3 linked regions of the Pyrococcus horikoshii OT3 genome follow. The main gene of each other region encodes a partner of the protein of the gene in region 2 in a complex. Links are inferred from orthologs where the notes say so. Each region holds a gene or a part of one and is shown on either strand. Other genes may lie near its edges. The genes, in order: PH_RS04535, eif2g and PH_RS02850.

The links.
Region 1: the proteins of eif2g (region 2) and PH_RS04535 are in contact, whole or in part, in a crystal structure (PDB 3CW2), measured with the Saccharolobus solfataricus proteins. The link is inferred for Pyrococcus horikoshii OT3 from one-to-one orthologs. Residues at the interface, in WP_009988771.1 of Saccharolobus solfataricus: Asp222, Lys225, Pro226, Gly227, Thr228, Gln229, Phe230, Asn231, Leu233, Lys234, Gly235, Leu259, Phe273, Thr274, Lys275, Tyr300, Leu301, Asp302, Pro303, Ser304, Leu305, Lys307; in WP_009989173.1 of Saccharolobus solfataricus: Val185, Arg186, Thr187, Asn188, Glu189, Pro190, Leu191, Gly192, Val193, Glu194, Ile196, Lys197, Ile200, Ser201, Leu204, Ile217, Lys218, Ile219, Tyr220, Thr221, Ile222, Gly223, Ala224, Pro225, Tyr227.
Region 3: the proteins of eif2g (region 2) and PH_RS02850 are in contact, whole or in part, in a crystal structure (PDB 2QMU), measured with the Saccharolobus solfataricus proteins. The link is inferred for Pyrococcus horikoshii OT3 from one-to-one orthologs. Residues at the interface, in WP_009988771.1 of Saccharolobus solfataricus: Trp33, Pro65, Glu66, Gln148, Val151, Asp152, Val154, Ser155, Lys156, Ala159, Leu160, Tyr163, Arg164, Lys167, Ile180, Ile181, Pro182, Val183, Ser184, Leu186, His187, Ile189, Asn190, Asp192, Ser193; in WP_231918336.1 of Saccharolobus solfataricus: Met1, Leu2, Arg4, Leu5, Tyr6, Lys8, Leu9, Pro10, Ile106, Lys108, Lys109, Glu110, Lys111.

Annotation. Positions count from the first base shown.
Region 1 is NC_000961.1:873,332-877,612, forward strand. What follows is about bases 836-3,652. They hold PH_RS04535 (translation initiation factor IF-2 subunit alpha), read right to left. Parts: upstream 2,750-3,652; coding sequence 1,922-2,749; downstream 836-1,921. Other genes in these bases: PH_RS09885 (hypothetical protein), read right to left, coding at 836-857; PH_RS04525 (proteasome assembly chaperone family protein), read right to left, coding at 933-1,736; PH_RS04530 (RNA-protein complex protein Nop10), read right to left, coding at 1,733-1,915; PH_RS04540 (tRNA pseudouridine(54/55) synthase Pus10), read left to right, coding at 2,815-3,652. Outside these bases: PH_RS04520 (CARDB domain-containing protein), read right to left, coding at 1-715; more of PH_RS09885, read right to left, coding at 702-835; more of PH_RS04540, read left to right, coding at 3,653-3,990; PH_RS04545 (UbiD family decarboxylase), read left to right, coding at 3,971-4,281. UniProt on the Methanocaldococcus jannaschii protein: eIF-2 functions in the early steps of protein synthesis by forming a ternary complex with GTP and initiator tRNA.
Region 2 is NC_000961.1:1,497,731-1,502,120, reverse strand. What follows is about bases 444-3,369. They hold eif2g (translation initiation factor IF-2 subunit gamma), read right to left. Parts: upstream 2,562-3,369; coding sequence 1,326-2,561; downstream 444-1,325. Other genes in these bases: twy1 (4-demethylwyosine synthase TYW1), read right to left, coding at 2,638-3,369; PH_RS08055 (hypothetical protein), read right to left, coding at 444-1,235. In the rest of the region: PH_RS08060 (PIN domain-containing protein), read right to left, coding at 1-85; more of PH_RS08055, read right to left, coding at 132-443; more of twy1, read right to left, coding at 3,370-3,657; deglycase PfpI, read left to right, coding at 4,131-4,390. UniProt on the Methanocaldococcus jannaschii protein: eIF-2 functions in the early steps of protein synthesis by forming a ternary complex with GTP and initiator tRNA.
Region 3 is NC_000961.1:542,391-546,789, forward strand. The notes cover bases 967-3,901. They hold PH_RS02850 (translation initiation factor IF-2 subunit beta), read right to left. Parts: upstream 2,678-3,901; coding sequence 2,255-2,677; downstream 967-2,254. Other genes in these bases: PH_RS02845 (hypothetical protein), read left to right, coding at 1,289-1,561; PH_RS02855 (ATP-binding protein), read right to left, coding at 2,720-3,901. Outside these bases: PH_RS02835 (hypothetical protein), read left to right, coding at 1-369; more of PH_RS02855, read right to left, coding at 3,902-4,399. UniProt on the Methanocaldococcus jannaschii protein: eIF-2 functions in the early steps of protein synthesis by forming a ternary complex with GTP and initiator tRNA.

The sequences.
Region 1 (4,281 bases), 620 kb from region 2 along the record:
CAGAGAACAGATCATAGTCATGATAAGAATACTCTAGAGATTTGTAGCTCCAGGTTATAGTTCCGTTAGAGTTTATTATGACTTGAAAGTTTATATTATCTACAATTTCACTCTCATAATCTTCATATGTTGATGCCAGCCACTCGATCACGATCTTGTCTTGAAGGTTAACTAGGAGGAGGTAACCATCATATGTCACGAGATCCTCATCGAGTCCAAAGATCACGTCACTCTCGTAAAATTCTCCCTCTTCATGTATTCCGTAGTAATCCTCAATTCTTGGCTCCTCATACTCCTCAAGAAGCTCAATCAGGCCGTTAGTATTTACAGCTATCTTCTTTATCTCCCTCCCAAAGTAGTTAAGCGAGAATGGAAGCTCATAAATGAAGTAGCCATCATCCTCCCTCATTATAACGTTTCCATCTCTAAGGTATTCTCCGTAGGTTGCCTCAGTTGCACTTTCAATGTACTCACTTAAGTTCATCCATGTAAATGAGATCTCACTAACATTTGGGGCCTCGATAGGGGAGAAAACTGAAAACGTTAGGTTACAAGACCCAGCATCATATAGCGTTGCGTTGATAACTACACTGTCTCCAGCGAGATAATAGTCAGCAAATACTTTAGTATCTTTACTACCTTCCCCTAGCGCCCAAGGTGGTATTAAAGAAATAAAAAGGATGAGCGTTAAGATTAACCCCTTAATATTTATCATTTTCCTTTACCTCCATTGACTTCTCAATCTGAAGAACGAGAAACTTTTCTTCAGCCCTAAGAACCTTGAGGACAGTTTCCCTATCTACCCCCGTAGAATGAATTATGTACTCTACAAGCTCTTCACCAATCTCCCTAAGCAATATGATCCACCAAAAAATTATAGGAAGAAGTAGGAAATATGATGTGGGTTTGAAGAAAATAATCAAACCCAGGAATTAGAGGTATCCCCTATCCTCCTCTTCATGGGTTGGCCTAGGTAGTTGTTGCTCCATTATAGTCCTTTGCATTTCCTCAACCTTTCTGAGTATCTCTTCCGTTTCTTTAGCCCTCTCCTCCAATGCGGTCATGTCTATTTCAAGTCCAAGTATCTTTGCTACTGCTGTCAGAACGGCCTTTGCGGCCTTCGCATCAACTATGTATCCCAAGCTCTCACCGAGCAGGCTTATCCCGAACATGCCTCTTAACTTCCCTATCCCCAAAAGAAGACCTGCAGCACCTACTATGGCCCCTCCCTCATCTTCCCTCCACATGACGTTTACTTTGCAATCCTTCAGTTTCTCTTGATAATATGAGATTAAATCCGGGTGCGTAACCGCCGCTAAAACTCTAGGTTCGCCCTGAAGCTCTGGAACTTGATAACCGCCCATGGTTATTATCTCCCTCGTCCCAAATTCCTGGACAAAGTCGAGCATTTTTCCGGCCACTTCGAAGTGGCCGTAGCTATCGGTAGGAGGAACCTGGGTATCCCCCGTGACGATTATCAAATCCCTATGCTCATCGTCAGGGCTCTTCCAGTAGTAAAATTCATTCTTCATCAACTCAACTATCGAGCCTTTCCTAATCAAAACCTGATGCATGAAGTGCGGTGAATACAGTTCCGCAAACTTCTTAGCCTTTAACTCTTGAATTAAATGCTCAGCAGCAAGTTTTCCAACCAATCCAATCCCAGGAAGACCCTCTATAAAGACCGGATCATAAATATCTGGCCTCTCATGAACAACAATTATGGTTTCCTTCATTTTTCCTTCCTCCCAATTCCTAGGAGTTCTCTCTTTAACCTCCTCCTATATTCTCCATATGGATCTTCAGGTGAGAACCTTGGTGGATGTGCTACTTTAGTCTTTTCCCCGCACACTGGGCATATCTCTTTAAGGGTATACCTCCCACATCTAGGGCACTTCCTTATTCTAAACCTCATCTCCCTTCACTTCTTTCTCTTCTTAACCTTCCTTATTCTCTTCTCCTTCCTCAACAAAGTTGCCTCTCCACCTGCTTGCTTTATAACCCTAAGTATCTCCTCCGCTATATCCTCGAGAACTTCTTCGGCCTTGTAGTAGTCTGGGGCCGTGATGTCTATCCTATACCTCGGTGCTCCTTGATATGTGAACTTAACTTCAATATCTTTCTCCTTGTTAGCTCTATCCCTGGCCCTTATCAAAGCTTCCTTTATTATCTCAACTCCGTTTGGCTTTGGAACGGTTATCTCAAATTCTGCATCTATAGTTACAGTTGGAACCTCAACGTAGTTCTCCACTATCTCCTTAAGAACGGGTAACCATTCATCAGGAACATGACCTTTTAAAACTTCAATTCCATCCTTTGCAGCATCTTCAAACGCTGCATAGACCTCTCCCCATTCTTCTTCCAGCGGAACCCAAACCTCCCTCCACGCAGCTTCAAAATCTTTTCCAAGCTTCTCCGCTGCGAGTCTTAGTAAGTTCTCAGCTTTCTGAGCTCTCTTAAACTCCTGTAGCTTTGCCTTCCTCTGTTGCTGTGTAACTCTTCTGAGACTTAGATCTATATGACCCTTCCTTGGATCAACCCTGATAACCTTGGCAACAACTTTCTGTCCCTCTTTGAGGTAGTCTCTAATGTTCCTAACCCACGTCGAGGCCACTTCGCTTATGTGCATGAACGCTTCCTTCCCAGGATACTCATCAAGCTCGAGGAATGCTCCATAATTATGAATCCTCTTGACAGTAGCGACTACAAACTCACCCTCCTCCGGATATTCCCTGGCCTTTCTTGGCATTGTCTCACCTCCAAGAAGTGCATCCAATGAACATCCTTTTAAAGTTGCCCCTTAAAATTCCCTTGATGATAATTGAAAAAGCCAGAGAAATCCTAGAAAAGCACCCTCTTTGCAATCACTGTCTCGGAAGGATGTTTGCTAAGCTAGGAAAAGGAACCAACGAGGAAAGGGGAAAGGCCATAAGGCTGATTCTTAGCATGGAGCTTAATAGGGAAGTTAAAGAACCAGAGAACTGCGAACTCTGTCAAGGAATTTTCCGAAGAATGAATGAACTTTTAGATTTGGTGAGGAACGCCGTTGAAGATTATGAATTCCAGACCTTTCAGATAGGTTCCAGGTTTCCCAAGGATATTCTAGAAAAAGAGAAAAAGATCTGGGAGGAGTTCGGAATAACAACTGGGGAACCAATTAATAGAGAATTCAATAGAGAACTGGGAAAATTATTTGCAAAGGTCACAGGAAAAATTCCGAATAGGGAGAGGCCTGATATAGTTATAATCGTTGAACCATTCTCAAGCAAAGTTGAGCTACAAGTTAATCCAATCTATGTAGCAGGTAGGTATAGAAAGCTCGTAAGGGGAATTCCCCAAACTCCTGCCCCTGGTTTTGAGGAGAGCATAGCAACCATAATCTGCAGGGTTTTTAAGAAGAACTTTAGGGGAAAGTGTATCTTTAAGGGGGCCGGAAGGGAGGATGTTGACGTGAGAACCCTTGGAAGGGGAAGACCCTTCGTCGTTGAAATCAAAAAGCCAAGGAAGAGAAAGGTAGATTTAAAATTGATAGAGGAGGAAATAAATTCCTCAGGGAAAGTAGAAGTTCTTGAGCTTAAATTTATAACGCCCGAAGAGTCCGAGAAGATTCTAACAGCCAGGCACAAAAAGATATACGAAGCATTGGTTTACGTTAAGGATGGGGTAAGTGCGGAGGAAGTAGAAAAGGTCGTCAAATCTCTCAAAGGTTCTGAGATAAAGCAGAGAACTCCTAGAAGAGTCCTTAATAGTAGGGCCGACATCGTTAGAGTGAGAAGGGTGTATAATGTCAGTGGAGAATACATCGACGAGCATCATTTTAAGCTAAAATTGGTGACCGACGGTGGCCTTTACATAAAGGAGCTTATATCCGGAGATAAAGGAAGGACTAAGCCTTCAGTATCTGAAATATTGGGGAAAGAAGCTTGGTGTGAGATATTGGACGTTCTAGATGTTTTAGATGGTGATGAAAATGTTGAGGGAGATAGTTGAAAGCTTTGAAGATCTAGTAGTTATTGATAAGCCCGTCAAGAAAGAGCTTGAACTGACTAAATTCCTTTTAAAATACAAGGATAAGCCCGTTCTCTTTAAGGATGTTGAAGGATGGGAGGTCGCTGGAAACCTCTGGTCGAGCAGGGAGAGGATAGCTAAGTTCCTTAACACGGATAATAAAGGGCTTTTAGAGCTTCTCTACGAAGCTATGGAAAAGCCAAAACCATTCTCGGTTGTTGAGAAAGCAGAATTCCTGAAGAATAGGGAGAAAGTTAACCTGCTCGAGCTTCC
Region 2 (4,390 bases):
ATAGTTCAGATATTATGTCAACGCCGAACTGTCCGGGAATGAACAGGAAGTTTGTGTCTGGTATTACAAGCCAAACTTTCCTCATTTTAATTCCCTAAAAGTTAAAATAAAAGCGAAAAATAAAAATGTTCTCAAATTTCCTCTAGTTTTATATCTTGAAGTTCATAAGCTCCATATATCTCGATGTTCTCTCCAGTTTTTGGATCCTTAGACGAAAACCACCCTTCAACGCTTAGGGGAATAAATATTTCAGGTGCAAATTTCCCGTTTCCACTGAGCTTTATACCCTCTGGTTCTCCAGAATACTTCCATTCAGCGTTTATAACTCTGAATGTCACTCCCGAAAAGGTAATCTCTCCATCTGGTCTAGTTTCCCATTCCCAGCTGTGTGTACCGTCGCTCCATGTTCCCTGTTGGGGCACTAGAACGTTTTTATCACTCCATGCACTCCATAAAGCTAAGTTAACCATGGCGGCCCAGCCCATGTAAAGGTTATTCAAGTCATCGTTTAACTCTTTCATCCATTCGCTATTCCCGTTAATGTATGGAAATAATCCTTTTTTATATGGAGTTGGGTTGATTACTGTAAATTTCTTACCCCTGTACTCAAATTCAACTCCAACGAACCTTTCCTCTCCACCCATTGGAGAGAAAATTCCTGACCATCCAATATCCCAGGGGTAGATGAACATATCTTGGGATTCATTTGTCAACCAGAACCTAAATATTAACTTATCCTCCATGTTAACTGAATTAATGGGAGTAACTGTAGTCTCGTATTCATAGACGTTTTTCTTCCCTAAATCTACTTTTTCTCCGCTTAGTCCTATCCCAAATACTTGAATCTTAGTTCTTTTCACATTCTTTTCTATCGTATATTCGTAAGTCTCAGAATCCGATGAAGGTCTTACTTTATAGCTGAGTCTGTACCCTATTATCTTGTACTCTGCTCCATTCTTCCTTACTGTGCTGTACTCCCAGGGTTTCCAATAAGCCTCTTCAATAGAGGTTTGAGTTTCTGGAGAAGTTGGGGCTGGAGTTTCCGTTGCAGTTTCTGTGGGGGATGTTTGCTCTTGAGTTTGCGTCTCTAAGGGGGTTTGTGTAGTTGTCGGAGAATTCTTAGAGGATGTTGGGCTTTCTCCTCCGATACATCCTACAATGGCAACTCCTAAGAGAAGGAGAGCCATCGTAAATGCAAGGAATTTTTTCATTCTAATTTCCTCCACGTTCTCCACAATAAAAGAAAGGTTGGCCGTTATTGTATATAAAGCTTGCCAATTTAAAATTCTTCATATATTCCAAAGGAAAGGAGGGAGAGATCATAGTTACTCCTTGATAATACCATAACCTATCAATCTCCACCTTGATCCTATCTGTCTACTTATTGCTACCCTGTCTCCAGGTTCTGCACATACGGGAATCTGAAGCTTAACCTCAATTTCATCTTTCCCTAGGTTTGTAACTAGTCCCATGGTTCTAGCGGTTCCGACGTTCAGCAGGAGTACCTCTTTCCTTTTTATGGGTTCAACTCTAAGTTCCTGCTCGGTCCCGACGACTCTCTCAAGTAGGTGTACCTCTAATCTTAGGCTATCCCAAACTGGTGGTAATTTTCCAGGCTTACCCACGACGTTTCCTGCCATGAGATCGCCCTTAGTTAAATACGGATCTAGCTTTGTTCCAACTCCAACAAGTCCTCCTGGATATGCTTCTTCTACGAACTGTCCTCCAGCCTGTAGGGAAACTATTTCAGTTGTTATTGGTTCGTACCTTATCCTTCCATGTTCCTCATATGGAATTCCTGGTCTAATCTCTATCTCATCCCCGACCTTTAACTTTCCCTGAACTATGGAACCTCCTAAAACGCCACCTACAAGCTTTTCTGGGGGAGTTCCTGGTTTGTTTACATCAAAACTCCTCAAAACTAGCATTTTTGGTGGCTTATTAGGATCCCTCTTCGGCGTCGGAATAAAATCCTCAATGGCTTTGACTAGAACGTCTATGTTGGCCCCGTGCAGGGCTGAAATTGGAATTATGGGTGCATTCTCAGCTACAGTTCCCTTTATAAACTCTTTTATTTGCCTATAATTTTCAAGGGCTTTCTCCTTATCGACAAGCTCTATTTTGTTTTGGGCTATTATTATGTTCTTTTGCCCAATTATTTGAAGTGCCATTAAATGCTCCCTAGTCTGGGGCCTTGGACAGGGTTCATTTGCTGCGATAACTAAAATAGCTCCATCCATGAGTGATGCTCCTGCAAGCATCGTCGTCATCAAAGCTTCATGCCCAGGAGCATCTATGAAGGAAACCCTCCTTACAAATTCTGTTTCATGCCCGCAGTATGGACAAACTGGGGAGGTAGAGTACCTCCCACAATTCGGACACCTTCTTATCTCTGCATCTGCAAATCCTATCTTTATCGTAATTCCTCTCCTCAGCTCTTCACTATGGGTATCTGTCCAAACGCCTGTTAAGGCCTTAGTTAGTGTTGTTTTACCGTGGTCAACGTGACCAACCATTCCAATATTTACCTCAGCTTGCCTTGTTTTTCTCCTCTCTCCCATACCTCCTCGCCTCCAGAAGTGTTTGTTGATCCGTAGTTTAAAGAGTTTATTGTAAATTGAAGGGAAGAAAAGGAGGTCAATGCTTTATAAATCTTCCCTCAACTCCCGTCCCCTGGGGATCTACATCATCCCTCATGATGAGTACTACCCTGCTGGGCTCATATTCATCTTCTATGTGGTAACCTGGGAGATGCTTAACCAATGCTTCAGCGAACTCCCTTATATCTTGATGACTTGGCATATTGTTTATTGTAAGCCTGTTCCTAGAGTATCCAACGAACATGTAAGCCTTAGCCTCAACGAACATTGGTCTTGCCTTGAGTATTAATTTTGCATATTTCTCTGGACTGTGCATATTTTCCCCCTTGACGAGGGTTAGCCTTACCACCGTTCTTGTGGGTAAATCCCTCATAAGTTCCAGGAATCTCAGTATTCTCTCCCACCCATCCGGTATCATGGGAATATTAACTGAGTTGTACGTCTCTATATCTGGAGCAGTTATCGAAACATAAAGCTGAGTTGGTAACTTGTCCTCCTTTATCATCTCCTCCAATCTTTCGGGGATTGTTCCATTTGTGACTATAAAGGTTGTAAATCCTCTCTTATGGAATTCCTCTACGAGATCTCCCATGTAGGGATAAAGCATTGGTTCCCCCGAGAGGCTTATCGCCGCGTGGGTTGGATTCCAGGCCTCTTCAAACTTCTTCTTGTCAACCTTTGGATTTCCCTTGTATCCTATTAGGAGTTTCCTCTGGGCCTTTATGCTCTCCTCAACTATGAACGCTGGGTCATCCCATGGCTGTGGAAGCTCCGTTCCTAGGAAGTTCTCCATAGGTCTCCAGCAGAATATACAGTTGTGAGTGCACCATGCAAGAACAGGGGTCATTTGTAAGCATCTGTGGGAGTGTATCCCATAGAATTTCTGCTTGTAGCAGAACCTCCCTTCGGTTAGGCTCTTCTTTAGCCAGTGACATAGCTTAACTCCACTATGCCTTCCGACTATTTCATAATGCTGTTTTCTGAAGAGTTCAGCAACTTCTTTTGGCATGTTTGGATTAGCTTGAACCGTAATCTTACCAGGCTTTATAGTTATCATCTCCATCACCCCTACTTTCGGCTCGCCTAACGTGAATTGCTTAAAAGATTTTAAAAAGTTATTTGATGAAGAAAAATTTGAGAACTCGCCTCTTAAAGCATTTAAGAATTTTTCTGGAGTTCTATAATCCTCACAATTTGTTAAAATCCAGCTTTTTGGCAAATTCTGTCAATTGCCTCTTCTCATAATTTAATAAGCCTTTTTAAGTTCTGTTTTTGGTTTCTCATTTAAGTTGTTACAAATTTCGTTGAACTTTATCCCCATGTTTAATGATTCCAAACAATCTTCTCCCATTCCTCAAATTTCAAAAATGAGTATGGAATTTTGAGCATATATTTCTTCAGCTAAGAAATTAATTTTACACCTCCTGTTGGGTTCTACAAGAATGTTGTTTAATCATGGAGATTAAAACCTTATTACTTACATCAAAACCCTTTAAAGAAAATTATGTAATAACCTTTTGGTGATGCACGGTGAAGGTACTATTCTTAACAGCGAACGAGTTTGAGGATGTGGAACTAATTTACCCTTACCATAGGCTTAAAGAAGAGGGACATGAAGTTTACATAGCAAGCTTTGAAAGGGGAACAATTACAGGGAAACATGGATATTCAGTTAAGGTTGACTTGACTTTCGATAAAGTTAATCCCGAGGAGTTTGATGCATTAGTCCTTCCAGGAGGAAGGGCACCGGAAAGGGTAAGATTAAATGAGAAAGCTGTGAGCATAGCCAG
Region 3 (4,399 bases), 960 kb from region 2 along the record:
CTAACCCCAACAAACATGCAGGACGATTTAACGATCACCATAACAATAAACGACGAGCTAGCAAACTACTACTTTGGAGAGCGGCCCTGGCTATCTACTGGATCATATAAAGATAGGCTTGTAGGATACTCATACCTTGTCAAGGCCGAGTTTAATGAGAGCATTACCATAACCGATGCAATTACGGTAAGTTCTGGTGATTCATCTACTATTGAGGACCTTGAAACCGCCGTGAAAGTAACAGGCGTTGGGGTCTCCGCACTAGAGGAAGTCGCCAGCCATGCTGGACAGTTAGAGATCGTAGCCAGTGGGATGTTGGGAAAAGTTGCAAGAGTAGGATCAAAATTCTTAGGGTTTGTTGGTTCTTGACTGCTAGGGGTATTATCAATTGGATTAGAGCTCCAACGCCTTCAGATGGGGATAACAACAACGTGATAGGAGGTTGAGAGGAAATGATAAGAGTGTCTTCTTCCTTTCTTTTTAAATTTATAATCACGTTAAATCTCTTTATTATTGGATACTCAGTTTATCAAGTTAAGAGGTATGATTCACAGTGGTGGGGTTATACTGGGATAGGAGTCTTCTTATGGACAGTAACAATGATTCTAGCTAAACCATCCCCTAATGTACAACAGCACTTCAAATCAGGCAAGTTTCTTGATTATCCTGCCTTGGCCCTCATTGTGTTTCTAATAGCCCTCCATACGTCCGGAGACATAGGAAAGCTCATAATATGGGGATTTTTCGTTAGCATAATTACTGTAATTATCACTCACCACCTAGAGAAGAATAACAAACAAAGCTTGATTACATCCTACTATGTGGGCCTTATTCTCTTGTGTTGGAGCTTCCTCTATAAATACATCCTTGTTTCGTTGACATACACTTTATTCGCTTTATACTGTTGGATGAACGTCCAGGATAAGCAAAACTCAATTATCATATGACAGCATATAAAAATAATAATATTTATGCTTGAACTTGGAGTGGAGGAATTTCCAGACGAATTTGACAATAATAATGTTATGGGTGGTTGAAAGATGGGTTGGAGTTTGTTTCTATTATTTTTTGGAGTGTGCTTGGGTTACTGGCTTTTATAGCTTCGCCAAAGCGAAGTTTTCCTTCTCTAAGTGCAATAGTATTAGTGTTCTATCTTGCTGTAAAAACTGAATCTACTGAGGCGTTGTGGCCAATAGGAGTCTCGTTCCTCTTATGGCTCCTTACAGCACTAATAAGCATTAGATTATTTTGGGATTACTAGGTAGGCGAATTATACTCCTTTCCTTACATGATACTTTCAGGCCTCTTACTACTCTTAAAGCCTGAAATAGGATTCCTAGCCCTCTTGGGATGCCTTCTCCTGGTAGGACTCTTCAAGAGGACATGTAACACTACTAATAAACTATGTACGCTAGCCTTATACATACCCTCACTGCTCCTCGTAATACTGTATAAAACACCACTAGCGTTAGTATATGCAATCCCAACCCTATGGCTCCACATGGAAATTAAAGAACTTGAAGAAATCAAATACAGGAGAAAAGAGTACAATGCAAGTTAGAGGAGTACTTCGAATTGCCATGACGTTACCGTTCCCCCCGAAGGTCACCCGATGAAGAAGGGAGGGTGAAAGGTCAGCCGTGATGATATTCACAAACTTCACGCAAATCACGGCTGACCAGAACGGTCTGAGACTGGGATAATAACCTTTGAAAATACAGCACATGCTGGACTAACAACTCTCGAAAGAGACCTTACATTCACCGGCCTTGACATAATAAATATAAAACCAGGACATATGCGATGTGGGAGTTAACGTGGCTGTGACAATTGTGCTTGGAGAATTACTGGAACTTCCAAGGGCAGCAAAAATAGTATGGGACTTTGTGGGGCCCATTATAGTGGGAAAGATTAAAAACGGGGTCTTGGGGTGAGTTTGTAATGGTAACTGAAAGTCCCTTTAAAGATAAGAACAAGGACATTTGTTTATATTCTCTTTTTCTTGATTTTGCTGTTTTTCGCGGTTTTCACAATGTACAAGCTTGTTAACTCGGATATAGAAGCCCAGAACTTTCGAGAGAAAAGATGACTGCATTGGCACTTTGGAATGTATCAGAATCAATTTTCCTTGACATCCTATGAGAAATCACAATGTCAATTTCAAGCTATGTTATATTATTCTAAGAAAATAAAGGGAAAGTCAGACGACTGTTTACTCATCACCAGCTCAGCACTCGGCAAAGTCATCATCCCGCTAGAGATGCTGAATTGGCGTTTCCGCACCGCAGGCTTCGCACTTGAGGAAGTAGAACCTGTCCCTTTTAATGATTTTTGTATCTGGGCTTCCACATACCGGGCATATGACGTACTCTTTTATGTACTTCTTCAACTTGTTGGCTATTAGATATGGGGTGAACCTACCCTGCAAAACCACCCTCTTCCCCTCGAGCGTTCCTGCGGTGGCTATCTCCCTAAGCAGGAACTTCAGCAGATGCTGTGGATCCCTGTTTAAGGCTTCAGCTATATCCTTGAAGTTCTCTATTATCGTCTTGTTTCCCTCTATCGTCACTAAGGCCCCAGGAACCTCAAAACGTGACTTGTGATGCTTAACGTTCTCAGGTAGCTCCTCATAGGCTTTCTCAAGTAGCTTTTCGTAATCGTAATAGTCTATCTCCATTTAGCTCACCTCCGTTTAAAGTTCCTCCTGGAGTTATATAAATTAGACGGTTTTGTAGTAGCCGTTCTCGGGCATATAAATCTGGCCCTTCTCCAGTAGCTTTTCGAGTATTTCCCTCGCTTCACTCTTCTCTATTCCAAACTTTGCAGCTTCCTCGAGGATATCATCAATCTTTGCACCCTTCTCGCTTGTCCTCTCTAGCTTTTCTACTATATCAAGTATTCTCTCTACTTTGCTAAGCTTCCTCGCGCTCTGCCCAACTTCAAGTATCGTAACGTCGAGCTGACCGGCTTCATCGACGGCTATTTGCTTGAGCGTGTACTCCATGAGCTTTATGGCTTCCCTTGCATCTTCCCTCGTAACTATCGGGCTGAGCCTCATCCTAGCGTGGGCTTCGCTTAGCCTTATCAGGGCCTCTAGTTGCCTAGCAGTTATCGGAATTGGCTTTATCTCATCCCCACTACTTTTCTTCGCGCTCCTCCTCATCTTCACATAGTACTTCTCAATTTCTTCCATGGCTTCTTCGCTTATAACTGGATGAATGTTCTTCCTGGCATAAGCTATGTACTTCCTAAGCAACTCGTGCGGTATCTTTGGAGTTACGACCTCGCTCTCTCCCCTTCTAACCTTTAATATATGCCTAGCGATCTCGCTGTCTACCTTTTCGTCCGGCTCATCCATGAGGACGAAGATTAAGTCGAACCTGCTCAGCAACGTTGGAGGAAGATCTATTTGCTCTGACACCCTCTTCATTCTGTTAAACCTTCCGTGCTTCGGATTTGCAGCAGCTATAACCGTCGTTCTAGCGTTTAGCGTTGCCGTTATGCCGGCCTTCGATAGGCTTATCGTTTGCTGCTCCAGGGCTTCGTGGATTACACTTCTATCCCTATCGCTCATCTTGTCGAGCTCATCTATCAATGCGTAGCCCCCATCTGCAAGAACTAAAGCCCCAGCTTCTAGAACCCATCCTCCCGTGAACTCATCCCTAACTACAGCAGCTGTGTTGTGGACTATGAATCCGTTGGCTACAAAGTTGTGGCTTCCCTCTACGGTAAGGTCATAGACGTATTCAACCCCATCTACTTCCCCTACTTCAGTGACTTTCTCCCAGTGAACTTCCGAGTTCACGATCTCTTTGATCTTCTCGATTTTTTCCTTGGCGAGCTCGTGGGCATCGCTAACGTCACTTAGGAGGATCAATGTCTCGTTCCTAACCCTCTCGTCGTTGGTAGTTTCAAGCTTCCTTAACAGCTCTTCGTAACTTTCTTGCACCCCAGGAATCTTGATATTCATTGGATTCATAATTTCTTCAAGCTTTTCAATGGCTTTTCTCACTTCTTCCCTGGTTAAGTAATCCTTAACTTCCATTTCCATATTGTAGAGTTTTGAAACATCCCTTATTGTCTTTCCAGCCCCTGGAATCACGTCTTTTTCACTTTTTACCGTTCCCACGTATGTTCCTACCTTAACCTCCCCGGCCTCAACCCAGGATAATTCTCCATCATTTATCGTTAGTAACTTGGTCTCCCTGGTTAGGGCTATGCTCCTTCCATTCTCCGTTTTTATCCTCACGAGCTTCTTCGGAGCTCTCAGTTTCCAAACCCTTCTAATTGGTGATTCAACTATCTTCCCGTCTTTGAACGTCTCGACCTTCCTGAAGCATGGTGCATAGCTGATCCCTTCCTCGCTTATCTCTCCAACTTCCTTCATCCACTCCTCCAC